4 regions of the Peribacillus phoenicis genome follow, and region 1 is predicted to be linked to each of the others. Evidence: riboswitches for the same ligand, from Rfam matches in the RefSeq annotation. Region 1 holds a riboswitch; each other region holds the start of a gene.
What was found. A riboswitch is a leader RNA that binds a small molecule or an ion and turns the genes downstream of it on or off. The one in region 1 is predicted to bind S-adenosylmethionine.

Region 1 (7,545 bases):
CACTCGCACATCATATTTAACAATGGAATGAGAGATAGACCACGTTCAGATAATGAATATTCTACTTTCGGAGGTATTTGGGGAAATTCCTTGCGTATGATAAGGCCGTCTGCCTCCAGCTCTTTTAACATGATGCTTAGCGTTTTAAAGGAAATGGTGCCGATACTCCGCTTCAGCTGATTATGCCGCATGACCTTATTTTCAGACAGCCAATACATAATGATCATTTTATATTTGCCGCCTATTAAGGACAACGTATATCCAAAGCCAGTGTCATTTGGTTTCACGCCAGTCGGAACACAGGTTTCGCTCATAAGTTTACACTCTCCTTTGGTTAAGTAGGATATGAATGTTCATACTTTACAATAGATCATTATCAATTTTATTGAAAGGTAAAGTAAGTTCCCTATAAAAATTTACTATTGTGGACAATGTTTATATTCTAACAATGAGGGAGCAAAAGGTCCTCCTGCCCCCATTTTAGCAAAAGTAAAATGGTGAAGATGCGAAAATTTATATCCATGACCCGTCCCTTTAAAAAAGGAAAAATCCTGTTGTATTTCCAACAGGATTTTTATCAATCTTCTAAATTCACAATTATAGGATTTCTGTCATTTTAATGTTTTTGTTTGTAATAGGTTACAGCGAGCGCAAGGGCCAGCACTGTTCCTTTGACGATATCCATCGCATAATACGGAACGGACATCATGATCAGCCCATTTTGAAGGATTCCGATCAGGACTGCTCCGACAAAGGTTCCAAAGGCATTCGGCTTTCCCGCCCCTAAAACGGAGGAACCAATGAAGGCTGCCGCGACGGCATCCATTAAATAGGGTGACCCTGAATTGATCTCCGATGTCATGACCCTTGAAGCAAGGACAATCCCCCCGATTGCAGCAAATAGAGCCGAAAGCAGATAGGCAAGGATTTTGTATTTATTAACCGATATCCCGGAAAGTCTCGCCGCTTCCTTATTTCCCCCAATAATGTACATATAACGACCGTGCTTCGTATAAGTCAAAAAGATATGAGTCGCTATCACAATGACGGCCATGATCAGGATTATCCATGGTACCTGGCCAATTTTGGCGAAAAACGGGCTGATCAGTCCTGTTGCGAATGTCCCGTCGGGCATGACCATATTTTGTGAAACCGTGGCCCCTTTTGTATAGGTAAGGGCAATTCCCTGGATAATGAACATGGTAGCCAATGTCATCAGCATGTCGGGAATTCTCAATTTAACGATCATGAATGAATTCAAGGCCCCTACGACAAGTGAGGCACCGATCGCAGCTAATATAGCAATTAATGTATCCTGTGAAAACCAGACAAACATCGAGATGACGATGGCATTGGCCAATGATGCGACGGAGCCGACGGAAAGGTCGAAGCCATCTACGGTCAGGGATATCGTAATGCCGATCGCAATGATGGTCACGATTGAAATGGAACGCAGGATGTTGACCAGATTTGTAGTTTGAATGAAAGATGGATTGGACACGGCAAAAATTCCAATCAGAATGATAATCGTCAATATTGTGCCGTATTTATAGAAAAAGTCGAATAGTTCCACCTTTTTCTTCGCTTTCGCTGTCTGTGTAACAGGAATGGGTATGCTCATTCTATTTTCCTCCTGTTGAATAGAATAGTAGTTCTTCTTCATTCGTTTTACTTGTTTCTAATTCGATGACAGTGCTCCCGTCATATAACACATATGTCCGGTTGGTAATGCCAATGATTTCAGATAGCTCGGATGATGCATAAATGATCGCTTTCCCATTCCTTGCAAGCTCTGCAATCAATTCGAATATATCCTTCTTGGCTCCAACATCGACCCCTTTCGTTGGTTCATCGAATATGTATACATCCGCATCGGCCATAAGCCATTTCCCGATGGCTACTTTTTGCTGATTGCCACCTGAAAGGTTTTCGACATTCACTTCCCCTGAAGGAGTTTTAATGCCGAGACTTGCGATCATTTCCTTCGCTCTTTCCTTTTCCGCCTTGCGATTCACGAAGCTGAATGTCTTGGAGAATTTGCCAAGACTGGCTGCCGTCAAGTTCGCCGAGACTGATTCCTGAACAAGGACCCCTTCTTTCCTGCGTTCCTCAGGTACAAGTGCCAGACCGCTTTTTACTGCTTCGTGCGGTGATTTCAAGGAAAGCTTTCGACCATTCAGGATGACTTCGCCCGCTATGATGGCCGTATGGCCGAAAAGGGTTTTACACAGCTCCGTTTTCCCAGCCCCGACCAACCCTGCCAAGCCGATTATCTCGCCTGCTTTAATATTCAAACTGACATTTTTAACTTTCTCTGCATCTGACAATCCGTTCACTTCCAGAATAACGTCGCCAATCGAAGCATTCACTTCAGGAAACTGTTCATCCATGGTTTTCCCAAGCATGTTCTCTACAACTTCGTTACGGGTTATGTCTTCCTTCTTTCGACAAGTGACACCCTCCCCATTCCTCATGATCGTAATTTCCTCACAGATTTCAAAAATTTCGGGCAGACGATGTGAAATGAAAATGATTCCCACGCCTTTTTGCTTTAACTCATTTACAATTCGAAAAAGTTCTGTCGTCTCCGTATGACTTAACGGAGCAGTTGGCTCGTCGAGAATCAGGAATTTGCATTCTGTCGAAACGGCTCTTGCTATCAGGACCATCTGTTTTTCAGCCAAGGTAAGGTCTCTTACCAGCTTTTTCGAAGGGACACGAATTTTCATATCTTCAAGAATAGAAGCGGCTTGGTTGTGCAGCTCTTTCCATTGGACCATCTGTTTTTTCCCCATGTTTTGGACCATATCATTCAACATTACATTTTCCCCAACCGTTAAATAAGGGATGAGGGCGGTATCCACTTCCTGATAAACAATTTGAATGCCTTGTTCTTGAGCCGCTTTTGGCGAGCGGATATCCCGCTTCATCCCATCGATAAAAATGTCACCTGAATAATGAACATGGGCTCCCGATAAAACTTTCATTAACGTCGATTTCCCTGCTCCGTTTGCACCGACCAATGCGTGGGCTGTCCCTGATTTCACGGAAAAATCAACATCACTCAGCGCCTTCACCCCCGGAAATTCAATCGAAATCTTCTTCATTTCTAGTTGCGTGCCCATGTCCATTCCCCCTTATTGAACAGACACTCCCTTCTACTTAAAGAGAGTGTCTCTTTTTACTTTTTATAATGATCTTTCAAAACTTTCATCCAATCTTCTTCAAATTCCGTCGATACACCCCAGCCATCGACAATACCAGACAGATTTGCCATGTTCACCGCTTCTTTTGACGCTTGGATTTGCTTTTGTGAAATAAGTGAAGCCTCCAAGTCATAGGTTTGCGGCGTTTCTTCGCCCGCTAATTTTTTAGCCAATATCCTCATATTCACTGCACCGATCAACTTGGGATCCACTGCTGCCGTGTAGGACCATGAGCTATCAGCCGATTGGATTTCCTGGAGATCTGCATTCGAAACATCTATTCCATATATCTTCACTTCATCACGGCCTGCCTCTTTAATCGCCCGGGCTGCACCGATAGCAAAGGCATCCCATGTTGCGAAGATGGCATCCAATTTACCTTTAGGGTATTTATTCAGCATTGCGGCTACAGCATTTTGTGTCTGAACTGAAGTATCAGCAGATGCCACTCCGAATCTTTCGACTTCTTTAATTCCAGGATTTTCTTTTAATTTTTCCTGATAGACTGCATTTCTTCGTACCATTGGAGGAAAACCGTCCACCCAAAGATATGCAATTGCCGCTTCACCTTTCTGTTCTTTTATCAGTTTATCAAAAGCCAGTGTTGCCAAAGCTTCATCATCTTGTGAAGTTAATGTCACGCCTTCTATTTTAGATAGATCGCTTATTGAATCGAATGTGACAACGCTTTTACCTGCATCAACCAACTTTTGAACGTCATTTACAGTTGCTGCATCATCTCCATGTGAAATGATATAGCCGTCATAATCTTCCTCCAAAGCCTGCGCTATCGCATCATGGAATTTAGCCGTATCACCATTGGCTGTGTACGTATCCACTTGAAACCCCAGTGCTTCTCCTTCTTCCTTCGCCCCCGCCAGGTATTGGGCCGTATGATCATCACCGCCAATTTTACGAATCACTTTGATTCTGGCTCCATCTCCATCAGCAAATCTTTCCGGAACATTTTCAAATGATACTTTTTCTTCTTTCTTCGATTCTGTGGAACTCTGCCCTGTAGAGCAGCCCGTTAAAAGCAAAGCCGAAGCGATGGCTGAAATGAATATCCCTTTAATAGACCTTCTCATCTTGTTTCCCTCCATTTTTTCTTATTAGTCTTATCAGTTAAGTTGGTGTAAATCCCAAAATAAAAACCTCTCTAATATAGAGAGGTTTAATCGGCTGTTTTGCAGACTTGTCCCTCTCTTATCTGTCAAAACATTTCTGTTTTGCAGGATTTAGCACCAATTCCTAATGGAACGGTTGCTGGGCATCTTAGGGCCAGTCCCTCCGCCACTCTTGATAAGAGATATATGTGTTACGTTTTCGTAATTATCACTTTATAGGGATATAGTCGTAAAGTCAATAGATTTTTGAATATTTGAAATGTTCCCCGTTATTTTTTATTTTCTTTGTAGTTGGGCTAGACGCTTTTTCTCAATCTTTTCAAGCCTCTCCAACTGCCTTAATTTCACTTCGAATAAAGTGATAGGGTCACGGTAAACTTCCGGATTTTCTTTCATATGCTCCAATGCAGCCTGGTAGTCTTTTATTTCAGTCTGCGTTTGCTCAATCGTTTTTTGAAGTAAGGCAAATGAACCGCGATAGAAAAGGGAGATGTCACGATCCAAAGATTTTTCAAACAATCCAAATTGGGTAAGGAAACGTTCCGTGATCATTTCCGCAACATCCAGGTAATCTTCACTTTCTAGGTATTTCTTATAACGATTGTACATATTGGCTTTATTTTGCGGTATCGCCCCAAACAGCTTCCCTGCACCTTTAAGCAGTAATTGAGATGGAGTCCTGCGCAAAAGGATATTGACGTTTTCGATGCGGATACTGCTTGTCATCCGGTCGGCATCACGGCGCCAGTCATCCAATACCCTGAAGTCGCCTGCCAGCGTAATCCGTTCTTCTTTGTATAATTCATTGAATCCGGCACTCATCTCATCCATAAACTGCTGGCTTTGTGTGAACTCCATTTGGGAACTGGCAATCCAGTCTTGAAGAGAACGGTAATATTGAGGCATGATCTTGTCAGAAATGAAGTTTTGAATCCGCTCATTCATTTCCTGGTTTAACTGTACATGGACCTGACTGAAATCACTGCTTTCCGTTAACGATTTAGAGCAATCCCTCAGTAACTCAGGAATTTTTGAATAAAGCTGATTTTTCACTTCGTCCTTAAGCAGACGATACGACCTTATGATATTTTCACTTTTTTCTTTTTCCAAATCAGCCAGTTGATTGACCGCCCCATTCAGCTTGACTTCCATCTGTTCATTCCAAGAGATGGAATGCTCGCATTTCCGCTCATTGGCTGCCCGTTTTTCTAACAGATAAGATAAAGTTTTACGAATGAATGCCAGAATTTTTTCAGATCTTCTTTCCTTCCAATTATCATCTTGATAATTCGATTGAAGGAAGGCTGAAAGGTCCTTCAATTGCTGCCTGCTGTCATAATGTTTGGAGAAAGCGAATACTTTCGCATTCGGGAAATATGCATTCACTTTATCCCATGTTTCGTCTTCCATCCGGACTGCGACCTGATCACTGTATATCGTATCCATTTTATTTAATAAGAAATGAATCGGCAGTTTCGGAGCCATCATTTGAATTTCCAATAACAGATCGCGTTCGCTGCCGGTGAATGGCGCCCGGGCGTCAAGAACGAACATCAGGCCATCACTGCCGTGTAAATAGCCTTGGAAATCGGATTCCACGCTTTTTTCCCCATTGAACCCCGGTGTATCCAATAATCGCAGATGATTATTTCTTAGGTAGTCACTGATGATCGTCACATCGACAATAGTCCCGCGCTGACGGCGTGTTTCATCCAAATCAGTTAGCTCCTCGACAACCTTGCTATCTGTATCGGTAATTTCAAGGATTTCCAAATCATCCCCGTCTTTGACACTGACTAGGGAAGAATGATCTTCAGCGGCAATGCTCTCGCCAACGATTGACTGAATAAAGGATGTCTTGCCATTTCCTGTACTTCCTGCAAGAAGGAGATTGAAATTCCGGGTATCCTTAAGCCCGTCTACCATCCATTTAAGCTTATTGCCAACCTTTAAATCATTATCTTCAGCCCACTGGATAATGGAATTGAACAGTTTCTCTCCCGCTTCCAGTCCGCCACCCAATTTAGGCGATTTCGAAAGCAGGCTCTCTGCGTCCTGAATGACCAACGCATTGATCGTATCCGGGAAGATTTCATTCCAGGACAACGCGGATGCCGCCGCAAACAGCGAGAGCTCCCCGTCTGCGATTTTGAGCCAGTTTTCCAGCAACCTTGGCACGACAGGACTTAATTCCTTGATTAGGTGCGTTCCTTCTAACAGACCTGCATATGCATCCCTGTAATAGACGGAAAGCTCATCCCATACATCCGCATGGTTCAATTCGATGGTATCTATCAAGTTATTTATCACTCTTAGCCATTCGAAATAAGAATCCGTATATTTATAGTTTTTCCACAGGGCAACCGTCACCTTTTCGAAACGTTCCTGGTCGAGTGTGTAAAGCGAACCAAGGACAGTTGAAAAATAATCCGGATCCATCGATTGGGCAACACCTTGATGGATATACGTTTTCAGTACATCGAACCAGCCCATTGATTCTGTACGGATACTTTCATTCGCCGCTAATACCACCGCACTGTTCCAATCCTTTTGTTCTTCAAAAAAGGCCCGTGCAATTTCCGTGACATTCGGGTAGTCCGGTTGGAACTCGACCGCTTCTTTCACGACATTGGAAGCCAGGTCATTTCTCGATTCCACTATGTACAGGGAAAACAGTTGCAAAAGAACCTCTGTTTTCAAGACCGCTTCATCCGTATCGACGGATTTATAGATATCCTCTGCGGTTGAATACATTTCCAGTTCAAAATAAGCATCAGCGATGTTTTTCTTCGCCCATGAACCAAGTTCCCCTTCTATGTTTTCCCATTTAAAAATGGCTGCCTCATAGTCATGATGCTGAAAATATACTTCTCCTTGAGCAAATCGAATTGCGGTTAAATCCGCTATTTCCTTTTTTTGTTCCACGAGAAACATTTCACCCAAAGCTTGAATGGGGTGCTTCCTTGTATCCTCAATCATCGTTTCATAATATTTTTTTCCGATCAGACGTTCGTCCATCTTTATTCCCCCGATATATTTCATATTTTCAATTAAAGGATAATCACTGATTCTATAAGCCTTCTAGTAGACCTAACATTCAATCTATAGGTTCCTTTAGTTAAAAAATCATTTACAAAACCTTAAAATGTTATTTTAGCAAAACAATATGGTAACAACATGTCACCACTCTTACAATTTTAAAACAGAAACAA
Region 2 (7,545 bases), 720 kb from region 1:
TCCTTAATGAAAGGCCTGTTCCCGGTAAAGGGGAAGCAGGCCTCGATTATTTGATCAATTCATCCAGTCTGGTTTTCCGAAACCGGCAAATTTGTCATCAATCACTTTTTCAAACTGGTCGGATTCCACTACTGATTTAATATCCTTGGCAAATTGAGCGTCTACATCTTTTGTATTCACTGCAACAACGTTTCGATACATATCCGGCATTTTTTCTAAAACAAGGGCATCCTGGAGCTCCATTTTCGCTGCAAGAGCGAAGTTTCCAGGGACCGCCGATAGGTCAACACTGTCTGTTGCACGGGGCAACTGAGCGGATTCCAATGGTTTTAGTTGGATGTTTTTTGGATTTTTCGTTACATCCTTTTCAGATATTTTTAAAGGGTCGACATCTGGATCGACTTCAAGCAACCCTTCATCCACAAGCACTTTTAGTGCACGTGCGAGGTTAACCGGATCATTGGGCACTGCAAGGGATGTACCGTCTTTAATTTCTTTCAATGATTTATACTTGTTCGAATATATGCCCATAGGTGCTGTTGGAACTATGATAAGGTCGGAAAGCTTTAAATCATTTTCTTTAGCGAAGTTATCCATGTACACTTTATGCTGGAAAAGATTGGCGTCGATCGAGTTGTTGCCAAGCGACTTATTCGGCTGGATATAGTCGGTGAATTCGACGATCTCTATTTTGTATCCGAGATCTTCCAGACCTGGTTTGATGGCCTCCTTAATCATATCGGCGTACGGCCCGGTAGTAGCCCCGATCTTCAATTCTTTTTTGTCTTCAGTACTTGGGGATGCATCATCGCTCCCGCAAGCTGCTAAGCCAAGTGCAAGTGCACAGACTGATAATAACGAAGCTATTTTCTTCATTTGAAATTCCTCCTGAGTAATGAAATGTATTGAATCATTGAAAAAATGACCGATCCTATCGTTTATTAACCATGTATGAGACTTTGTCACCAACCATTTGAATGAGTTGCACAAGGCAGATCAGCACGACGATCGTCGTGATCATGACTGTGTTGTCATAACGGTAATATCCGTACCGGATGGCCAGGTCGCCAATTCCGCCTCCGCCGATTGTGCCTGCCATTGCTGAGTAACCGATAAGCGAAATGGTCGTTAATGTCAGTCCTTGAATGATTCCCGGTTTTGCCTCTGGAAGAAGTACATCCTTAATGATCATCCATGGAGTGGCACCTACGGCTATTGCAGCTTCAATCACTCCTCTGTCTATTTCACGTAATGCCGTTTCAACAATCCTTGCAAAAAAAGGTATTGCGGATACGGAAAGGGAAACAGAAGCCGCTCTTGGCCCTATCGTCGATCCCGTAAGCAGGTCTGTTAAAGGAAGGAGGGCGACCAAGAGAATGATGAACGGGATTGAACGGACAATATTGACAGCGAAACCGAGAGATCGATTCACGATGCTATTTTCAAAAAATAAATTCCTGGTTGTCGTAAACAGCAATACTCCAAGCGGTAAACCGATCAGCAGGGCTACTGCAAGAGAAACGCCGACCATATAAATCGTTTCAAGAAAGGCTTTATTAAGATCAGGTAAAATATTCACGATGGGATTAAGCAGTGACATGGTTTAACACCTCCACAGAACTGGATCGATTTTTTATATATTCCAATGCCGAATGAATTTGGGCGGCATCGCCAATTAGCTCGATGATTAAAATGCCTAAAGGAACATCCTGGATATACTCAATTTTACCGTGTAAAATATTACCCCTTACTGCATGGGATTGGAGAGTATCCGAAAGAATCGACTCACCGGCGGTTTGCCCTTCGAATTGAATTTTAATAATGGTACCTTCACTTTCTTCAATCAAGTGCGAAGGGAGTTCGAAATCCAGTACACTGCTAATGAATTGCTTCGTTAACTCCTGCTTAGGCTGTGAAAATATTTCATAAACGGGTCCTTCTTCAATTACCCGGCCATCCTGCATGACAGCGACTCGGTGGCATAGTTCTTTGACCACTTCCATTTCATGTGTAATCAACACGATGGTGATACCAAGCTCACTGCTTATCTTTTTCAATAACTGTAAAATCGCTTTTGTAGTTGTTGGATCAAGGGCTGAAGTCGCTTCATCACATAATAGTACAGTGGGGTCATTTGCTAAGGCTCGAGCTATGCCGACCCGTTGCTTCTGTCCACCGCTAAGCTGTGCCGGATAGACATCTTTCTTATCGCTGAGCCCTACGATTTCCAACAATTCCAATACACGTAACCTGATTGCGTCCTTCGATCGATGCGCCGCCTTTAAGGCGAAAGCGACATTTTCATAAACGGTTTTTGAACTGACCAGGGAAAAATGCTGGAATATCATTCCGATTTTTTGGCGTTGCTTACGAAGCTCTTTACTTGATAAAGAGGTTAAATCAATGCCGTCGATGATGATATTTCCACCTGTCGGTCGTTCAAGCAAATTCAAGCAGCGGAGTAATGAGCTTTTTCCAGCTCCGCTGTAGCCGACAATTCCATATACTTCGCCAGTTTGGATGGTCAAAGATACGTTATCCACTCCGATAACTCGGTTTTTCTTCGAGACGTATTCCTTTCGGACTGAACGGATTTCAATCATGAGCTTTCCCCCTTAAACATTAAAAAAGCTGCCTCTATCATTCAGAAAGAGGCAGCGAAATCATATCTCGTCTTATCTTTCAGAATTCAATCATTCTGCAGGAATTGGCACCGTTCCCTAAGGGCGGTTGCCGGACATCAAAGGGCCTGATCCCTCCGTCACTCTTGATAAGTAATTTATTATTTTAGAATATTTCATGTTTTATAATATAATCTATATTATTTGTAAAATCCGACAATGTCAATCGTTTCTTTGATTTTTTTTGTCGTTAAATTTGGTACAGTCCTTTAAAACGATTCATGGAAAAAGGGCTATTATGCAATTATCCAGCATTTACATCCAGGCTATTTATTCCAATATTTCCTTGTCAAAAAGGTAAAGTGGTACTACATTTATTATAGTAAAGTTAAAAAAAGGAAGGTAAAACTATTTTTGTACAATGATGGGGAGGCAATTGAATGATAGAAATTAAGTCGATAAATGATGTGGTTTGTGTGCACGGGACTCCTGGCGGGAACAAGTCGGGGATGAGTGTTAATGTTTTTTTAACGGATGGACTATTGATAGATACTGGCGCACAGATTTTATTGGAAGAGCTTATTCCGTTCTATGAGTCCGCAGACTTCGACTCAGTGGCCCTGACTCACTATCATGAAGACCATACGGGGGGCGCTGCCTGGATACAGGAACATAAAAAGGTGCCGCTTTTCATTCACCCGATGTCGGTTGAGGTTTGTGCAAAGGATGCTGTATATCCTGAATATCGCAAAATTTTCTGGGGGAAGAGAGACGCCTTTAAAGCTGAGCCGCTAGGGGAGGCCATTCATTCACGCACCCAAACGTGGGAGCCGATTTTTACCCCTGGCCATGCAAAGGACCATATGGTGTATTTGAATCACAGTAATGGCGTGCTCTTTTCAGGAGACCTTTTCGTAACACCAAAGACAAAGCTTGTCTTACGGGAAGAGTCTGTCCCGGTCATCATCGATTCCATAAAAAGATTACTTCAATATGACTTCGGGGAAGTGTTTTGCTGTCATGCTGGGCATGTCCCTGATGGGAAGGAAATGTTCGGGAAAAAGCTGGATTATTTGGAAAACCTCCAAGGTGAAATTTTACGCTTGCATTCTCAAGGGCTGACCGTACATGAAATCCAGCAGGTCGTTTTACCGAATCGTTATCCCCTTATCGAGATATCTGGGCATGAATGGGATTCAGAGCATATCATTACATCGATATTAAACGAAAATATTTTGAGTGCAAGGGAGAATCGAACTATTTGAATGTTAACGGTCTGACTGATATAAAGGAGAGCTCTCCATAAGAGAGCCCACATAATTCATTTATTGATATTGGGATCTGTTTCATCATAAAAATCATGTGCTTCTTCGATGTTCTGAAGGTCAGCGACTTCATACACATTTCCGCCCGCCATTCCTTCATTGATAATACGGTCGATATCAAGATAAACGGAGTCCTTGCCATCATATTCGGTATCCTTTAAAAATGTCATTTTTTCTTTATCCAAAATAAATCCCTCCTAGCCTTTTCTTTAGTTTAGGCAAAGGAGTTTTTTTTATTCTGTTTAGGGATTTCATGAATGTAAAGGCGGTTCATTCATATACATGGAAGATCATTAAATCATGTATCATGCTTTTGAGTTTGGCTTCATCTGTTTCGGAAGGCGGATTGGCTGTCCACTCGATGGATCCATCTTTATGATACAAGGCTTGGATTGCCTGCTTGTTGAAATAAAAGGAAATTTTCCATCCTGGCAGATTCTTATGCAGTGGTGCCCATTGAAAATGAGTAATCATATGTATTACCTCCATATATACAGTTTCTCATTTAATTATAATGGAAAACGGCAGCTGGAGGTGTTATTTAATTGTCAGGCTGGGGAAAGTTAATTCAATAAAAAGATTTTTTAAATGCAAAAGCCTGTTTGTTTCAATTTCCTCCTCATCGAATTGCATGGGCTTTGAGTTCACTTCGTATATGAAGAGCGAGCCTGATTCGTCTTCCCCTATATCCATGGAAAACTCTCCGAGAAATCCGATTTTTTTTGATAGTATCTCTCCGCTTTTTTGGGCGATTTTCGCTAATTTTCGATTCAGGCTTCTTGATTGCAGGTCTTGATAAGGAAAAATCTTACCCCCTTGGGGAGTGTGGGTGGTGATTTCCTGGGTTTGTGACATCCTTACCGCTTTGCCGGTCACTTTATAAAAACCTTTTTCATAATGGACCAGAATCCGGTAATCATAACGATGTCCAAAAAGTTTTTTTGGTATGATCGCCTGTTGAGCAAGGTAGCTCCTTTTTAATAGCTCCCTTTTTTTTGTTTCCCAGAATGACGTGAAATCCGGGAAGGACTCACTATGCTTTAAGCTATTGAACAATAGTGTATCATCATCATTTTTGATTATGGTATAAATGCCTTTACCTTGGCTTCCTTTGCAGGGTTTAAGGTATATATGCCTGTAGGTCTCCAGGAAAGTATCAAGGCAGCCGCTGTTTCGCAAGACCATGGTGGGCGGGAGGTGATTGGTGAGGGATCCTTCTTCCAACAATGCTTCGAACATCACATATTTATCTATGAAACAGGGGTTGAAAAGATTCATTGGGTATTCTTTAAAATATTTGATGAGTTGTTGGAATTCCCCTGACGCCTCATAGCTCCTCGAGGGGATTCGGTTATAGACGATGTCAGGGAAGGGCACTTTACATTCGATCCACTTGTTTGAAATGGAGGAAAAAACATACCCTCTCATCGATTCGGAATGAAGGGCATTTCCTGTGAATACATACGCCAATATTCCATGTTTCAATAAATATAGTGATAGGTCCCGAAAAAGGGTCAGGTTTCCACCCAAACCTGATTCCTTTTTGGGATTGGAAACAGTCAGTATGCCGACAGCAAGCATCCGGTTACCTGGAAATATGGTGATTGGAATTAGGGGTTGATTCGTATGTTCCTTATTATAGCTGATTACCTCTTCGGCAGAGCCGGCGAAAAGTTCCGCATTCTCTTGATTGTGGTACCAATTTTCAGTGGGGATATCGTAAAAAATGTTCATCGCGGCACACTGATTGATTTCGTAATCGTCTGTTCCGTAAGATAAATGGCGTAATCAAGGCTAAGCTTTCTGGTCAGCAATTCGAAATCCTTGAGTTTTGGATGGGAGAAGATGGAACGTCCCGGTTTGGAATTGGCTTCAAACATCCAAACCTGCCCTTTTTTATCCAAGCCAAAATCAAATCCTATTTCTGCAACGATTCCGTCCAAGTTCTTTTCTATACTGTCACTTAAAATCAGTGCGGCTTCCGATAGCTTACGTTCGACTTCTTTCGCCTCATCGTCATCTCCAAATAGTTCGGCAACCGTTTTGATCACACCCCCGCTTTTAATATGGGTCGTGACGCTGCCGGCACCGGCGATTTTTGCGGCGATAGCGGTTACCTGCCATTTTCCATTACTGTCCTTGTTCGTATGGACCCGGAAATCCACTGGACGTTTTTCAGATCGAATTAATGGGATGCCCTGCTGCACGATAAGATTCTCAAGCGGCCGGTCGTGAAAAATATGTTTAACGATGGATTCCAGTGTGGAAAACTTTTGCAGTTTATTTTCTTTTGCTTCATTTGTATAGCGGCAATAGTAAACATTCTCATGCTTATCATAAAGAATTTGGTGAATCCCTAGGCCGAGGCTGCCGTGAATGGGCTTTATATAAACTTGCCGGTAATGGGAAAGAAGGGTTTCCACCACGGACATGGATTGAAATGGATACGTTTCCGGCAAATATGGCAGTGCCCGCTCATCTGCGCATAACCTTTCATTTACATCCCATTTATTGAAAAAACCAGGATTATACCATGGAATGGTATATTCTTTTTGAAATTTCTGCTTCACTTCTTTAGGTCCATCGCGGTTTTCCGTCAACCGATTTGGGAGACGGTCATAGATGACATTAGGAAAAGGAAATTCATTAATGTGCCAGTCATCGTTATCAAACACATAACCTTTGATCGTCTCCTCATCCCAATTGATTACATTCTCCCCAAAAACAAAGGGGATACAGCCTGTGGTCCTGCTAAGCGAAAGGAGCTTTGCGAAAAATTCCGATCTCTCGCCTAATGGTTTGTTTGAAATGCCGGTGAAGCCTGATGAAAAGATTCCGACCAGCGGTCCGATATGAATGCTCTTGCCGTATATGAATAAATGAAGGGGAATATCGGTATGATCGAATATTAGAGATTCCGCTAGACTTTCCGAAAGGACGATTGATTGATTGACGGCCGGGTTTTGTTTGACGATGGCAGGACATGAATGTCGTCCGAAGTAAATTAATTCAATCTCTGCCAAATCCCCAAGATCGGAAGGGTAGTAGAGAACATTGCCGGGAATAGAGGCAATTTCGGCAGGATAAGTCTTTCTCACTTTCTATTCACCTGCTTTCTGAAGATGTTCGGCTAAATACTGGCTATATTGAAACGGTGCGCGATGAATATCATTCATGGTCTCCGGCTGTAGTGCCTGAATGATTTTCCTTCCGGGCTTCGAGTTAATGTCCATTATCCAGATTTGGCCTTTTTTATCGATGCCTATATCGATCCCCAACTCGAATAACCTTTCAAAGACAGCTTCGGCTTCTGCGGGCAGGGTGCGAAGGATATGCTGAATCTTTTGTTCGACGGCAATCGAAATCGTTTCCGGGTTTCTTTTGATGAAATTATCCAATGAAATGGCTTCCCCGCCTGTGGCAAGATTTGAGGTGATTCCGTCCTTTTGTCCCGTACGAATTCCGCGGCCACGTTCCATCCATTGATTCTTCTCGTTTTTTTGAAGTAAAATCCGTAAATCGAATGGCTCGTTATTTTGGTTGCAAAGTTCCAAATATGGCTGGCAGAGGTAACGGTATCGATTTAATAAATGCTGCAG
Region 3 (7,545 bases), 2.7 Mb from region 1:
ATTTTCCTAACTTGTGGTTGATATGGTATAGTAGTTTTTGAATATCATTTCAATCACAAGTTAAGGAGGACATAGTCGTATGAGCGTACATATTGGTGCAAAAGAAAATGAAATTGCGGAAACGGTCTTACTTCCTGGGGACCCGTTGCGTGCAAAATATATTGCTGAAACATTTTTAGAGGATGCTAAACTTTATAATGAAGTTCGTAACATGTTTGGATATACAGGGACATATAAAGGGAAACGAATTTCTGTACAAGGTACAGGCATGGGTGTCCCATCCATTTCGATTTACGTGAATGAATTGATGAATAGCTATAATGTCCAGAAGCTGATTCGTGTGGGAACTGCAGGAGCGATTCAGAAGGATGTAAAAGTCAGGGATGTGATCCTTGCAATGAGTGCTTCCACCGATTCCCAAATGAACCGCATGACTTTCGGCGGGGTGGACTTTGCCCCAACGGCGGATTTCGAATTACTAAGAAAAGCTTATGACGCTGGCACAGCTAAGGGCTTGCAATTGAAGGTCGGTAATGTTTTTACGGCCGATCAGTTTTATAACGATAATAGTGATTTGGAAAAATGGGCAAAATACCAAATCCTTGCAATCGAAATGGAATCAGCAGCGCTATACACGCTTGCTGCTAAATTTGGCCGCCAAGCATTATCTGTATTAACCATTTCCGATCACATTTTAACCGGTGAGGAAACGTCGGCGGATGAGCGCCAGTCAACCTTTAACGAAATGGTTGAAGTGGCATTGGAAGCAGCGATCCAGGACTGATAATTGGATGTAAATGACAGGCGGGTGACCAGGAATAAGTGAAGCTGTATAATGACAGTTGGATACAGGCTCAGTTATTCCTTGGTAGCCCCATTTTTGTAATGTCAATAGATGCCTGTAGTCCAGGGAGTTTTCTCTATGCTTTAACGTTTGCGAAGCGTAAAAAAATACATATGGTCATAAGTTGTTATTTTTGATAACAATTATTTTTCGATTGTCATGAAAGCTGTTAAAATAGAAAGAAATCGTTTATATCGTCATGAAGAATGAAAGTGGTGAGGCTTCAGTGGAAGAAGAAAATCAAGAACAGCCAAAAGAGGCAGGGAAATTCATTAAAATAAAGAAGTTTACGTTCATTATGGGGATTTTCTTAGTCATATTTCTAACTGCAGGGATTACTACAATAGCCTTGACCTTTGGAGATGAAAAAGTAGAGTCATTAGCACCGGATAAGCATGCGGAATTTGAAAAGCTGTATACTACATACGATAAGATAAAAGATAACTATTATGAAGAGGTTGATGAAGAAAAGCTGGTTGACGGCGCAATTAATGGAATGATCAAATCATTGGATGATCCCTACTCTGCTTATATGGATAAAAAGGAAGCATCTAGTTTCCATGAAAGCATCTCTTCATCTTTTGAAGGAATCGGTGCCGAGATTCAGGAGCAGGATGGACAAATCATGGTCGTCTCACCTATAAAAGGGTCCCCAGCAGAAAAAGCGGGGGTAAAGCCGAATGATATCATTTTAAGTGTGGACGGTAAAAGCGTTGAAGGGCTAAGCTCTTCTGAAGCTGTCCTGAAAATCAGGGGCGAGAAGGGTACGAAAGTGGATCTATCCATCTCAAGAGCTGGTGAGTCGGAACCGATTGAGCTCACCATTAAACGGGACACAATTCCGATTGAGACGGTTTATGCGGAAATGCTTGATGATGGAGTTGCCAAGATTCAAGTCACCAGTTTTTCCGAACATACAGTCCAAGAGCTGAAAACGGCGCTTGAAGAAATGTCCAAGAAGGATATGAAGGGTCTCGTATTGGATTTGCGGGGAAACCCGGGGGGACTGCTTGATCAAGCAATAGAAATGGCAAGCCTGTTCATACCTAATGGGGAAGTGGTCCTTCAAGTTGAGGAGCGCAGCGGGAAAAAACAAGTCTATAAATCGGAGAATGATGGAGAACTGAAAATCCCGGTAGTCGTGTTGATTGATGACGGAAGTGCCAGTGCTTCTGAAATCGTTGCAGCGGCTGTCAGTGAATCTGCGGACATTCCATTGATTGGTGTCAAGTCATTTGGGAAAGGGACAGTGCAGACTGCCGAAGACTTTGAAGATGGATCTAACTTCAAATATACGGCAGCTAAATGGTTGACTCCTGAAGGCAATTGGATTCATAAAAAAGGGATCAAGCCGGATATTACTGTGAAGCTTCCTGGTTATGCCAGCCTTCCGTACATTTCGCCCGATAAGGAATTGAAAGCATCTGATTCTTCGAGTGAAGTGAAAGCTGCTGAAGAGATGCTGAAGGAAGCGGGACATGATCCGGGTAAGGTAGATGGATTCTTTGATGAAGCAACAACGAATGCGGTCACAGCATTCCAAAGGGAACAAAAAATTAAAGAAACTGGCACCATTAAAGATGATACTACCATGAAATTGATGCAGGTCATCCAGGAGAAAATCCTTAAGAATGACACACAAGTGAAAAAGGCGGTAGAAGTATTAAAGAAAGAAATCAATAAATGATTTTGCCCGAATAGCCTGTCAGCGATTATCGTTGGCAGGCTATTTTTGTCGTTTAATGCATAGGATTCCAATATTAGGCAGAGAATAGGGGTAATTTTCCGATGAGGTGAGGTAATGAAAGAAAAGGTATTGTTCATATATCTATTGATCTTGATTCTGGCAGGCTGCACTTATGCCCCTTTACCCAAACAAAATGGAAATGCAGGTACGGAAAAAAAACTAACCAAAGAAGAGAACCAGGAAAGCGTGAAAACATTTCTGTTAATTGGTGTTGATACAAGGGGAGAGGAAAATTCTCGATCAGATGCGATTATACTGGCAAAATATTTTCCTGAGCAGGAAAAACTGAAGCTGGCTTCGATTATGCGTGATAGTTATGTGAAAATCCCCGGGAATAAATCAGGATATAACAAAATAAATGCAGCTTATTATTATGGTGGAAGGGAACTTCTCAAGAAAACCATACAGGAAAACTTTGGTGTCAAGGTCGATCATGTAGCGGTAATTGACTTTCAGGGATTCGTGAAGATGGTCGATTTACTTGCACCTGAGGGGGTAGCGGTGAATGTGGACCAGGAAATCATTGATGATATGAGCATTCAAGCAAGCGTCGGTAAAAATGTTTTACATGGGGAGGAAATATTGAAATATGTCCGTTTTAGACATGACGATGAAAGTGATTTTGGAAGGGTTGAGCGTCAACAAGAAGTAATGGTTCAATTAAAAACAGCGTTTATAAATCAAATCTCGTCCTTCGAAGGGATGGCAGCCCTTCCTAGTATAATCGAACAAGGACTCTCGTACTTGGATACAGATATTGGACTGAAAACAATAATGGAAATGGGTCCAAAAGCCGTCTTCCATACACCGGACACCGTCGAAACCTTAAGGGTTCCAGTGGAAGGAAGCTTTAAAGATGAAATATATCCCCAGTCCGGAGCCGTTTTGGAGATGGACTACACTAAAAATAAGAAGGCACTTCAGGAGTTCTTTTCCAAAAAATAAAAATTGTATTGTGGACCTCGCAAGAATAATCACAAAAACGAGAGGGATACGAAATCCTTCTCGTTTTTTATCATCAATAAAGCAACCTGGATCATTTAACAAAAAGCGGGATGTTTTTAATGAAATCCGGTGTTATGATGCCATTTTCGGTAATGATGCTTGTAATTAGATGATTCGGTGTAACGTCAAAGGCAGGATTGAAAGTCTTCACGTTTTCGGGAGCGATCCTAACACCTTGAATGAAGGTGATTTCCGCTTCATTCCGTTCTTCGATCGGGATGGAAGTGCCGGACTCGAGAGTAAGGTCGAATGTGGTTGATGGAGCGGCCACGTAAAAAGGGATACCAAAGTGCTTGGCTAATATGGCCAATCCCAATGTCCCGATTTTATTGGCTGTATCTCCATTAGCCGCAATTCTGTCGGCACCGACGATAATGCCATTTATTGCTTTCTGGTGAATCGTATGGGCAGCCATATTATCAGAAATTAATGTGACATCCACCCCCGCTTGCATCAATTCCCAAGCAGTCAAACGCGCCCCTTGCAGGACAGGCCTTGTTTCACATGCATACACTTTTAGCGGAAAGTCCTTTTCTTTAGCCAGGTGGAAGGGAGCCAAGGCTGTGCCATACCGAGCCGTGGCAATTCCCCCAGCATTACAATGCGTTAGAATGGAATCTCCTCTAGTGAATAAGGATAAACCATGTTCCCCGATTTTCCTGCACATTTCTTCATCTTCAGCAAAGATGGCTTTAGCCTCCGATACAAGTGCTTCCTTGGCAGTTGAAATGCTTTGCGCAGCTTGCAGGGTAATTTCCATCCTCCTTAACGCCCAAAAAAGGTTGACAGCAGTTGGCCGTGACGAGGCGAGTTTTTCAATATGCCTTGCTACATTTTTCTTGAATTCGGCTAATTCAGTGGTTGTTTCCTGTTTGGCACCAAGTGCAACACCAAATGCTGCTGTCAGTCCAATTGCTGGGGCACCGCGAACTTTTAATGTCAAAATGCTGTCATATACATCATCAACAGAATGAAGTTCAATAAATTCAGTTATGGAAGGCAGGGCTTGTTGATTTAATAATGTAATATGGGAATCAGCCCATTGTACCGAATAAGGTAATGGTGCTAGTTTTGTCATGTGCAGGTCTCCTTTTAAATGGTTGAATAAGATGGCAGTGTACGTTGCTTCAACGCTTCAATTACAGCTGGAACATCCAATTCTTCTCGTTTTTTAATTAAAAAAGCACCAATTTCCAATGTAGCCGTTTTGGCAGCGATCCTTGTTTCTTTATCTTCAATGACATTTAAATCGGCAACATGGGAAAGTCCGATGGTTCGCCGAATCATTTCACAGCCGGCAAAGCCGAATGCATCTTTTTTAAATTTTGTCAGTAAATAAGGCAGATAACCTTTCACATGGCGAAATGGGCTTTTATTTTGGCCTTCCCATAATTCGGAATAAGTTTCTTCAAAGGCATTCCAAAATTCATTAAGGTGTGTGAAAATCTCTTCCTTTCCAGCGCTATTACGTGTGACTGCCTGAAAGAGAAGGTTGGCGGTGTATTGACCAAGGTCAAAACCAACTGGACCATAAAAAGCGAATTCCGGATCGATAACCTTTGTTTCAGTTTTACTTGCAAATATACTTCCAGTATGTAAATCACCATGAAGCAAGGCTTCCTGCTCGGTTTCAAAGCTTTGTTTCAGCTTAGCGACCTCAAGGATCACTTCTTTATCATTCCATATATTTTTGGCGGCATCTGTCAATTCCACCTCGAAATCTCCCGGGAGTTCCTCAAAAAATGGATCCGTGAAAATAAAGACCTCAGTGATTTTGCAGAGTTCGGGATTCGTGAAATGTCGGGCCACTTCCTTTTTCGCAGAGGGTTCTAAATGATAATCGGATGTATAAAATGCCGTTTTCGCAACATATTCACCAATATGCTGAGAAAGCAATGGATATGAATCTCCTTCGATCAATCCTGTTCTAACGATTTTCAAGTGCGATAAATCCTCCATGACCGTGATGGCAAGCTGTTCATCAGAATAATAGACTTGCGGTACGAATTCTGGGCAATAACTTCTGAAATGAATCAACGCATTCGCCTCAATCGCAGCTCTTTTCAATGTCAGCGGCCAGCTTTCGCCAAGTACCTTGGCATAAGGGACCGCTTGTTTAATTATAATTCCTTTATTTGTGACTGTGTCTGTAATATGAAAAACATAATTTAAGTTTCCATCGCCGATTTCTTTACATGTTAAACTTGCATCCGCATTGACCAACCCAAGTTTTTTTGCAAGGGTTATAGCTGTTTCGTTTGTCAATCTCTTAAAATTTGAATGGTTTTGAGTCATTCTTTTCCCCTCCGGATTCAAAATAAGAATAAAAAAGCCTCTTTCATATAGAAAGAGGCAGAAGTTTTGGCTTCGGACCTCTTATCTTCCAGAATATGAATTCTGGTGGAATTAGCACCGTGCTCTGTGGATTTTATAATCCGGCGGTGAATCCGCCCCATTTCACAATGGTATTACAGTCGGTTGCTGGGCTTCATAGGGCCTTTATCCCTCAGCCTGCTCTTGATAAGAGTAAATGTTTTCTGAAATTTTAATCTTCGGGAAAATAATATCAACTTTTTAAATAGTTTGTCAATGGGTAAATTAATAAAAATCAGGACGTCGATCTTCGAATACAGGTATTTTGTTACGTGCATCCGAAACTTTATTGAAGTCCAAGGTGCCTGTCAGGAGTTCGTTTCCTTCTCCGGCTTCACTTATGATATTTCCCCAAGGATCAATAATCAAGGAATGACCGGCAAATATATTATTGACATCAGAGCCTGAGCGATTAACGGCTACAACATAGGCTTGGTTCTCGATGGCACGGCTAATCAATAAGGCTCTCCAGTGATCGAGTCTCGGCTTTGGCCATTCAGCCGTAACGAATAGAACTTCGGCGCCTTTAGCGGTATGGGCTCGCTGCCATTCAGGGAAACGGATGTCATAACAAATGAAACCAGCACATATTTTTTCATCAAGAGTAAATAAACCATCCTTTTCTCCTGGCTTCAGGAAATGATGTTCATCCATTAACTGAAATAAGTGAAGCTTATCATATTCTTTTATGAGATTTCCCTGTTTATCGATGATGATCATGGTGTTATAGATTCCCTTGCTCGTTTTTTTCGCAATGGAACCGCCTACGATGTGAATCTCGTGTTTCCTTGCCTGTGTTTTAAGAAATTCAATCGTTTTTTCGGCCTCTTGATCTGCAATCTCATTTAACCTGCTTAAGTCGTATCCGGTTGTCCAAAGCTCTGGTAAAATGACGATATCGGGTTCCGACCGTGCTGCTTTTTCCAACCATTGTTCCGCAACCTGAAAATTGATATCCGGTTGCCCGAATGCTATATCCATTTGAATACAAGCTATTTTCCACTTCATCGTTTAAAACCCCCATATGTAAAAAATGCTTTACAAGACTATGATAAACATATATCATTTGTGACTAGAATTTCAAGAAATTTCAGAGAAGGTGTATAAATGGTGCAATTCGAAAAATCCAGACAGCTTCAGGACCTGCCTAAGCAGTTTTTTGCCTCACTAGTCGCAAAAGTCAATGCCATCACGGAGCAAGGACATGATGTCATAAATTTAGGTCAGGGAAACCCTGATCAGCCAACACCAGACCATATCGTGAAAAGCTTGCAGTCTGCCGCTGAAAAAACGATTAATCATAAATATTCGCCATTCCGGGGGCATCAATATTTAAAAGATGCTGCTGCCGTCTTTTATGAACGTGAATACGGTGTCAAGCTGGATCCGAAAAGTGAAGTGGCGATTCTCTTCGGGGGAAAGGCAGGTCTTGTCGAACTGCCGCAGTGTTTATTGAATCCGGGTGATACGATTCTTGTTCCGGATCCCGGCTATCCGGATTATCTTTCCGGTGTTGTTTTAGCCCAGGCAAAGACCGAGTTCATGCCCTTGACAGAAGAAAATGATTTTCTTCCAA
Region 4 (7,545 bases), 2.7 Mb from region 1:
AAATAAATGGAATGATTCGCTTGATTGACCGCCACGATGCTTTTTCCATCACGTAACAACTGCATATTGACGATTCCTTTCCCAATTTCCCAACTGTTTATCAGTTTTCCTGCTGATAATGAGTAAACTTGGACTTTTTTCATCTCTTTTCCATAAAGCAGGATAGTATCTTTGTCTGCCAGGAGCAGGGCTCCGGTAAATGGTTCTGAAATATCCCATTTTGCAAATGGATGATAGTTTTCATCTATAAAAGTCAGAGAAGTATCCTTGATATTGACAGTTGCCAGGAAAGGTTCACTTTTATTGATTTTAGTAAATGCATTACCGCTATTACACCCAGTAAGCAGTACGATGGCAAGAAAAAGCCCAATGCCCCACTTCATATTTTAAGCTCCTTATTCATTAAATATCTATTTTTTAAAAATTTTAACAATGATTTGTGAAAAAAGTATGAAGCGGATAAGAATATTTGCTTACAAGCATCCGTATCACACTCGGAAATCATAATCTTTCCAATTCAGTGATATAGAGCATGACGATCGCATTTTTCCTATCTTCTGCAAGCGTAGATTCCATCACGCGTTTAATGCAGAGGTAAAATTTCTCCAATACTGGTTTTCGGGCACGGGGATGGGCATTTTCATCCAAAAGCTCACGGCGGATGAGTTCCGACAAAACTTCCCTTCCACCTCCATCGGTCACCTTACGATTGTTCCATATGCTTAAATAAGCCACCAGTAATTCTTCTTGCCTGATATTTTCTTTCATAGTATCCCTTCCATCCATTACTAATTCATACATATTATTGATCAAGTTCGTAAAGACTATCTTAATAATACGATCACGCTTTTTAAAATTCAAAAAAAGGAGTGAGTACAGTGTCTCAAGTATACCGCTGTCCGAATTGCCGGACAAATAAATCTCGCTTCAATCTCATTCAGCAAGTAGCAACCCCCGTTAAAAAGGATCCGCAATCCGGTGAGATTGTTGAACAATATTCGAACGATTCCCTTCAGCCGTTCCATCTAGCATATAATGGTCCTGAAGTTCGGGTGCAATGTGCTGCGTGCGGATTAATAGAAGACGAAAAGACATTTGCCGCCTTTGGAATGCAAGAATAAAAATGGTCAGACCCACATATGGGTCTGACCATTTTTTCAATCTTTTCCCACCGACATCTTAGCCCGGTCTATGGCAATTGGAATGGCTTTTCCATCCTCATATCCTTCATCCAATAATGCATTCGCGATTTCTATAGCCTTTTCCCTTACATCTTTATCTAGATTCTTCATCGAATTTGGGTAATCGTTCTTATTCCATGGCATTAATACCGCCTCCTTGATAAGAAAGTCTTCTTATATGTTTCCCTTCTTTTATGGGCGGTAAACGTTTATCGGGCCGCTCTCGCTTCCAAAGCTTGCAACTGACCGATCAACATTTCCTTATCCAACTTTTCCCCGATTATGACGATATTCAATGGCATTTTCATCATTTCATTCATATACATCGGCATTCCGTAGGAGTATTGAAATAAATGGGGGTATTGTGAATGTGTAAAGGAAATGTATCCTTTCATTCTATATACCGTTTCCGGCAGGGACCTAAGCCACTCTTCAAAGTCGGTTTGTGCCACGGCACCTTCAAATGTATGAACGATTGCAGTTAAATGCAAATGGTCATGTACATCAAGCTTTTGATGGCCATTTTGCCGATTTCTTTGCATCCCTTGCAATGATTTCAAGGAAACGTCCGCATACTCCGTCAATAAACATACAGCATCCCTATTCAGCGCCTGTATCGTATATATCAGCTGTGCGGCCTCCATCTCACTTACTAAATCCGCTTTATTCAATAATATGAAATCGGCATGGTGGATTTGCTCGGCAAGCAGCTGTCGAAGCTGCGGAGACAGTTCCTCGCGATCGCGCCACCTTAATAAATCGACCACAGTGATAATCCCTTTATACTCCAGCCTTTTGGCGAAAATCGGTGACATGATGCCGTCCAATACTTCAACTGGATGAGCAGCGCCCGTCGTTTCAATATAAACCGCATCCAGGTCATTTTCGGTTAGCAATTCATGAAGCTGAACCTCCAGTTTATCTTGAATTGTGCAGCAGATGCACCCGTCAAACAACTCCTTCAGAGGCACCCCATCACCAATGAGTCCGCTGTCAACCGATACACTGCCGAGCTCATTTAAAAGCACGGCCACTTTTCTGCCCGCGTCACTTTCCTGCTTTAATATATTTCGAAGAAGCGTCGTTTTCCCGCTGCCGAGAAAGCCGCCCAATATGTACACTTCGGTTGTTTTCATTCTTATCTGCTCCTATGATCCGGTTAAATTCGATTCGGTTAAATTTTATCATACTTATCTTACTAAAGCACTTGCCGGATTCACAAAAAAAAACAGCCCGTAAGCTGGTTTCAGACATAGACAAAGTCGAAGAAAAGCGAGTTCGACTGGGGTTTTTTATTTAAAAACGTCCAGTCGATTTCAGAAATCAGCTCCCTTTCCGCCGACTGTCTGCCGAGCCTCCTCGACGCAAGCGTCTGTGGGGTCTCGGCTAGCCAGTTATTCGGCAGGAGTGTCGCAAATTTCTTCAATCCAATGAGGATTAGAGTATAAAACTATTAAGACCGGAGTACTATATTCGAGCGTTCGCGAGATTTTTTGACCTTCATCTCACTATTCGGACTCCGAACACCATTTTGTTGCCAAACTGAAATCACGGAGTCCATCTTCGTGGTTACAGACTGTAGGCAAACTCTATGAAAACTCAGTTTGCCTACAGTGTTTTATTTAAAAAGTTCAGTTGATTTCAGAAATCTGCTCTCTTTCCGCCGACTGTCTGACACGCCTCATCGGCGCAAGCTCCTATGGTGTCTCGGCTAGCCAGTTATTCGGCAGGAGTGTCGCAAATTTCTTCAATCCAATGAAGATTAGAGGAAAAAACCATTAAGGATAATCTGGTCTTGTTTTAAAATCATGGTTCGAGATGAGACCATTCCGAACGCTTTTGACTGCAAAATGAAACAAGCCGGATGGCTTGTTTCAGAATGAAGATAAACTCGAAGAAAAGCGAGTTCGACTGCAGTTTTTTATTTAATAATGTCCAGTCGATTTCAGAAATCCGCTCCCTTTCCGCCGACTGTCTGCCAAGCCTCTTCGGCGCAAGCGCCTGTGGTGTCTCGGCTAGCCAGTTATTCGGCAGGAGTGTCGCAAATTTCTTCAATCCAATGAGGATTAGAGTATAAAACTATTAAGGATAATCTGGTCTTGTTTTTTAAAATCCTGGTTAGGGATGAGACCATTCCGACTTCCCTTTTGTCGACAAATTGAACCAAGCCCTTAAGCTGGTTTTTCAACATTGATTCATGCTTGAACTTCGTCTTTTTCGTAAATCGGCACCCATCCTGCCGCTGTAACGAAAATGCGGACAGCAACAGTTTTCCTATCTTCTGCAAGCGTAAAATAATGTCTTGTTGATTCTGGAACACTAATAAGATCACCTGGATTAAGGCGCACATCAAACCACTGTTTATCCTTGCCTTCGATGGCAAAGATACTCGTTCCGCCTGCTATGAAACGCACTTCATCATCTTCATGGTGATGTTCCTGCTTAAAGTTTTCAAGCATTTGATCCAAGTTCGGATTCGCATCGGATAATGTGATGATATCATGCGCTTTATAGCCTCTTCTTTCGGAGATTTCCGCTATCTCTGATTGGAATGCTACTAGGATTTCCTCCTTGTCAGCATCTGTTAGATCGTATTTTTCCACGAGATGGGCCGGTAATTTAGAAATGTCCCACTGCTCATAAATAACCCCTTGTGTTTCTAAAAATCCTTTTACCTGTTCACCGTTTTCAATAACCTCGTTTGTTTCATGGAATCTGATCGTCGCCATCATTCATTCCTCCTCTATGAGTGTTTATCTTAAAGAACCCGCAAACGCCTTTTGTTGATTAAGCAACAGTTGATATTGAAATAAAAATTCGCAAGCTTCAAGTATTCTCTTTGCTTCGAGTCCGCTTTTACCCCAAACCGTAATACCATGATTGCGGATCAGCACGGCGCCAGAGTCTTCTTCGACATGTGGCTCGAACTTATCTGATAACAGCGGAATGTCAGCATGATTATATATGATTGGAATCCGAAGTTCCGAATCTTCATCCCACCGACCGGTTGCTTTAATGATTTCATGATTACGAAAAGAAACTTGGCCTTCATCTCCGTACAATTCGGATATCACATTATTTTCAACTGTATGGACATGGAGTACACAGTTCGCATTCGTTTTCCGGTAAATGACTGTATGAAGTAAAGTTTCGGCCGATGGTCTTAGGTTCGTTTCTTCAACTGGCTTTCCATTTAAATCCACCAGTAAAAAGTCCGAATCCGATTGCTTCCTTTTATCCTTACCGCTTGCCGTAATATAAAAGAAAGGGCTTTTGGGCTCCCGAATAGACAAGTTCCCGCTAGTTCCCATAAACCAATCCCTTTCGGCCAGTTCAGCTTTAATGTCTGCCAGCTCCTGCCATTCTTTAGAATGATTGTTCACGCTTTAACCACCTTCTGCTGCTTTAAAATATCAATTACATCAAAAAACGTTTCAAATCCTTGATGTGGAATCCCTTCCCTATCGCATTTTTCAAGCAATATGTCACGGGCTATGACAAAATCGGCCTGTTTTGCAGCTTCAAAATCCGTTACCGAATCTCCAATAACGAATTTAAAATCTTCCGCACCCGTAATTTCCCTCATAATGGATGGCTTGCAGCAACCGCAATCATTATTACATTGATCATCACAAGCATGTGGCCACTCAATATAAATCTTTTCCTTATCAAAAAATGCATGGTTGCAATAAACGGACCCTGTTGGCAAGATATCATTTAAAAGCGGTGCAATGAAAAAATCCATGCCCCCGCTTACGATATATAAAGGGATGTTGGCTTGTTTCGTATACTCAACGAATTCATAAAACCCTGGACGAATGCCGGCCGTCTTTCTTACATATTGGATGATGTCATCCTTCAAGCCGCTATCAAGCAGGGAAAACATATCCCCTACTCCTGAAGATATACTGATTTTTTGCTGAAGGACACCGTCTTTCAACGCTTCCCATTCCGGAGGCGCAAATTTCTTCATGATGGAAATGATATTATCCGTGTTGGTGATCGTTCCGTCAAAATCACAAAAGATGATCGGTTTCATTATTTCTTATAGGCCTCCCCATAACACAAGAGCTTTTTTTAGTGTTTCATTCTCAAGCGCCGATTCAGATAGGTCCTTTCCTGCCAGTACGGCTTCTACAGCAGAACGGAAAGCCTTTGCCCCGCCCTCTGCTCCATCAGGATGCCCGTGAATTCCACCTCCGGCATTAATCACACTATCGATTCCAAAATCCTTGATTAGGTCCGGAACCATGCCCGGATGAATGCCAGCAGAAGGAACAGGGAAAGCTTTTTTCCATGAAAGTTCATCTTTTGTCAGAGCTTCAGCAATCGCCAAGGTTTCCTTTTTTTCAAGTGCGACACTTCCATAAGGGGATGGGAACAAGGATAAATCCGCACCTGATAACCTTACTAATTTACCAAGCAATAATGGATAGCCGACCCCATAAAATGATGAAGCTGCCAATGCCCCGCTATATGCGGGGTGCGCCATGATCGGCAGCTTGATACGATCATGTTCACTCAAGGCCTGCAATACATCCAAACCATATGTATGAACGTTGAACAACAAGGCATCTGCCCCTGCATCAGCCGCTTGCTCTGCTTTATCCAATAATTCAAATGTTTTCCCTGATAGATTGACAGCATATAAAGTTCGGTGGCCAGTGGTTTCATAAACTTCATTCAATATTCTTTTTCCCGTTTTTATTCTATCGAAAAATGGAGTCAGGTCCTGGTCGAAGAGGATCTCATCATCTTTAACTAGATCGACACCTCCTAATGCTTGTTGCCTCAGTTGCTCATTATGGAATGTTAGGTCTCTTCCTAATACACCTTTAAAGATGCTCATCACCAGGGGCCGGTTATAAACGCCAACCTTTTCCCTAATGCCTTCAATGCCAAATTCCGGCCCTGGAAAGGCTTTTTGAATATCACCGACAAAATCCAAGTCGATAAGTTTTATTTCTCCATCCAATGAAAGTTTGCCGAAGACCGTCGTGAGGATTGCAGGTAAATCATTGGTGAAATTCCTTGCCGGATAGGCAATTTTAATAAGCGAACGGTATACTTTACGATTAAAGTAGCTGTTTGCCCTCTCTTCTTCAGAAAGTGGTGTCACCGATACGACGCGTCCCTTATGTTTTTCCAGTTGTTTCTGGACCAAATGGGGCAGGTCCGTCCATGTTCCGACAGTCAATCCCAAGGCAATGCTCTCTGCTTTTTTCTCATGATTCCCCTTAGAATCATGAATTAAATAAGTAGCGACTAACTCGCTCATTTGATCACTCCTATATCACGTTAGTAAACTCTGGATGTCATTAACCTGAACTGGTCTCAAAATGGCAAAAGCCCCTTCATAAAGAAGAGGCTTTAAAAAGCCATCTTCTTATCTCCCAGCCATTGGCTGCAAGAATTAGCACCGTGCCTTGTGGATTTCAAGAAAAATCCGGCGAAGAATTCCGCCCCATTTTACAATGGAATTACGGTCGGTTGCTGGGCTTCATAGGGCTAGTCCCTCCACCTGCTCAAAATAAGAAAACGCTGATATATAAATTTGCATCCAAGTATCGAAAGATTAAGAATTTATTTTGTATTCTGACAGGTAATCCCTACTTTGTCAATAAGTTTTAACTATTTAAGGGTGAATTAATCGGATATATCATTGTGGTTAAAATAATTTTAATCTACTTATCCGTTCCACAGCCTCTTTCAGCCGATCTTCCGAAGTCAGCAGCCCTACCCTGACGTATCCTTCGCCAAATTCACCGAATCCATTTCCTGCGGCAACAGCAACGTGGGCATGCGTTAATAAATAGTCTGCAAAACGCTCGGACGTAAAACCTTTAGGTACTTTGAGCCAGGCAAAAAATGATGCCGCAGGAGCTTTGACATCCCAGCCGATTGCCCTCAATCCCTCAATGAAAACATTCCTTCGGCCCTCGTACATCTGCACTAACTGCTCTACACAGCTCTGCGAGTCAAGCAAAGCGCTTGCCGCAGCTTCTTGTATCGCCGGGAATAGACTCACATAAAGATGGTCTTGTAATAGTTCAAGAGCTTCTATGACACTCTTATTCCCCACTGCGAAGCCGACTCTCCACCCTGCCATATTGTATGTTTTCGATAGTGTGTATATTTCTATTCCTATTTCCTTCGCTCCCTCTGACTGGAGAAAGCTTACCGGTTTTTTACCGTCGAATCCTATCGCTCCATAAGCGAAGTCGTGGACCACACAAATTGAATGCTCTTTTGCAAAAGAGACGGTCTCATCAAAGAAACTTTCAGTTGCAGAAGCACCTGTGGGATTGTTCGGATAGTTCAAGAACATCATTTTCGCTTTATCAAGTACTTCTTTATGTATGTC

Region 2: another riboswitch for S-adenosylmethionine. It lies ahead of ABC374_RS04250 (methionine ABC transporter ATP-binding protein); the one in region 1 lies ahead of ABC374_RS00660 (sugar ABC transporter substrate-binding protein).
Region 3: another riboswitch for S-adenosylmethionine. It lies ahead of mtnK (S-methyl-5-thioribose kinase); the one in region 1 lies ahead of ABC374_RS00660 (sugar ABC transporter substrate-binding protein).
Region 4: another riboswitch for S-adenosylmethionine. It lies ahead of mtnW (2,3-diketo-5-methylthiopentyl-1-phosphate enolase); the one in region 1 lies ahead of ABC374_RS00660 (sugar ABC transporter substrate-binding protein).

Annotation. Positions count from the first base shown of each region.
Region 1 is NZ_JBDFMF010000001.1:126,831-134,375, reverse strand. Features, by position in the region: gene ABC374_RS00675 (winged helix-turn-helix transcriptional regulator) at 1-314, opposite strand, end outside; gene ABC374_RS00670 (ABC transporter permease) at 617-1,621, opposite strand; gene ABC374_RS00665 (sugar ABC transporter ATP-binding protein) at 1,623-3,125, opposite strand; gene ABC374_RS00660 (sugar ABC transporter substrate-binding protein) at 3,182-4,294, opposite strand; SAM riboswitch class I at 4,410-4,515, opposite strand; gene ABC374_RS00655 (GTPase domain-containing protein) at 4,610-7,351, opposite strand.
Region 2 is NZ_JBDFMF010000001.1:848,278-855,822, forward strand. Features, by position in the region: gene ABC374_RS04240 (MetQ/NlpA family ABC transporter substrate-binding protein) at 55-876, opposite strand; gene ABC374_RS04245 (methionine ABC transporter permease) at 932-1,600, opposite strand; gene ABC374_RS04250 (methionine ABC transporter ATP-binding protein) at 1,587-2,603, opposite strand; SAM riboswitch class I at 2,673-2,777, opposite strand; gene ABC374_RS04255 (MBL fold metallo-hydrolase) at 3,062-3,886, shown strand; gene ABC374_RS04260 (hypothetical protein) at 3,943-4,131, opposite strand; gene ABC374_RS04265 (YheE family protein) at 4,217-4,420, opposite strand; gene ABC374_RS04270 (YheC/YheD family endospore coat-associated protein) at 4,484-5,680, opposite strand; gene ABC374_RS04275 (YheC/YheD family endospore coat-associated protein) at 5,677-7,044, opposite strand; gene ABC374_RS04280 (YheC/YheD family endospore coat-associated protein) at 7,048-7,545, opposite strand, start outside.
Region 3 is NZ_JBDFMF010000001.1:2,863,518-2,871,062, reverse strand. Features, by position in the region: gene deoD (purine-nucleoside phosphorylase) at 80-784, shown strand; gene ABC374_RS14015 (lmo1851 family serine protease) at 1,071-2,531, shown strand; gene ABC374_RS14010 (LCP family protein) at 2,646-3,536, shown strand; gene mtnA (S-methyl-5-thioribose-1-phosphate isomerase) at 3,628-4,674, opposite strand; gene mtnK (S-methyl-5-thioribose kinase) at 4,689-5,891, opposite strand; SAM riboswitch class I at 5,970-6,123, opposite strand; gene ABC374_RS13995 (carbon-nitrogen family hydrolase) at 6,195-6,977, opposite strand; gene ABC374_RS13990 (pyridoxal phosphate-dependent aminotransferase) at 7,077-7,545, shown strand, end outside.
Region 4 is NZ_JBDFMF010000001.1:2,855,965-2,863,509, forward strand. Features, by position in the region: gene ABC374_RS13945 (YncE family protein) at 1-383, opposite strand, end outside; gene ABC374_RS13950 (hypothetical protein) at 502-768, opposite strand; gene ABC374_RS13955 (DNA alkylation repair protein) at 879-1,121, shown strand; partial or broken gene ABC374_RS13960 (DUF2188 domain-containing protein) at 1,179-1,325, opposite strand; gene ABC374_RS13965 (CobW family GTP-binding protein) at 1,391-2,317, opposite strand; gene ABC374_RS13970 (cupin domain-containing protein) at 3,377-3,910, opposite strand; gene ABC374_RS13975 (methylthioribulose 1-phosphate dehydratase) at 3,935-4,564, opposite strand; gene ABC374_RS13980 (2-hydroxy-3-keto-5-methylthiopentenyl-1-phosphate phosphatase) at 4,561-5,220, opposite strand; gene mtnW (2,3-diketo-5-methylthiopentyl-1-phosphate enolase) at 5,227-6,459, opposite strand; SAM riboswitch class I at 6,565-6,718, opposite strand; gene ABC374_RS13990 (pyridoxal phosphate-dependent aminotransferase) at 6,850-7,545, opposite strand, start outside.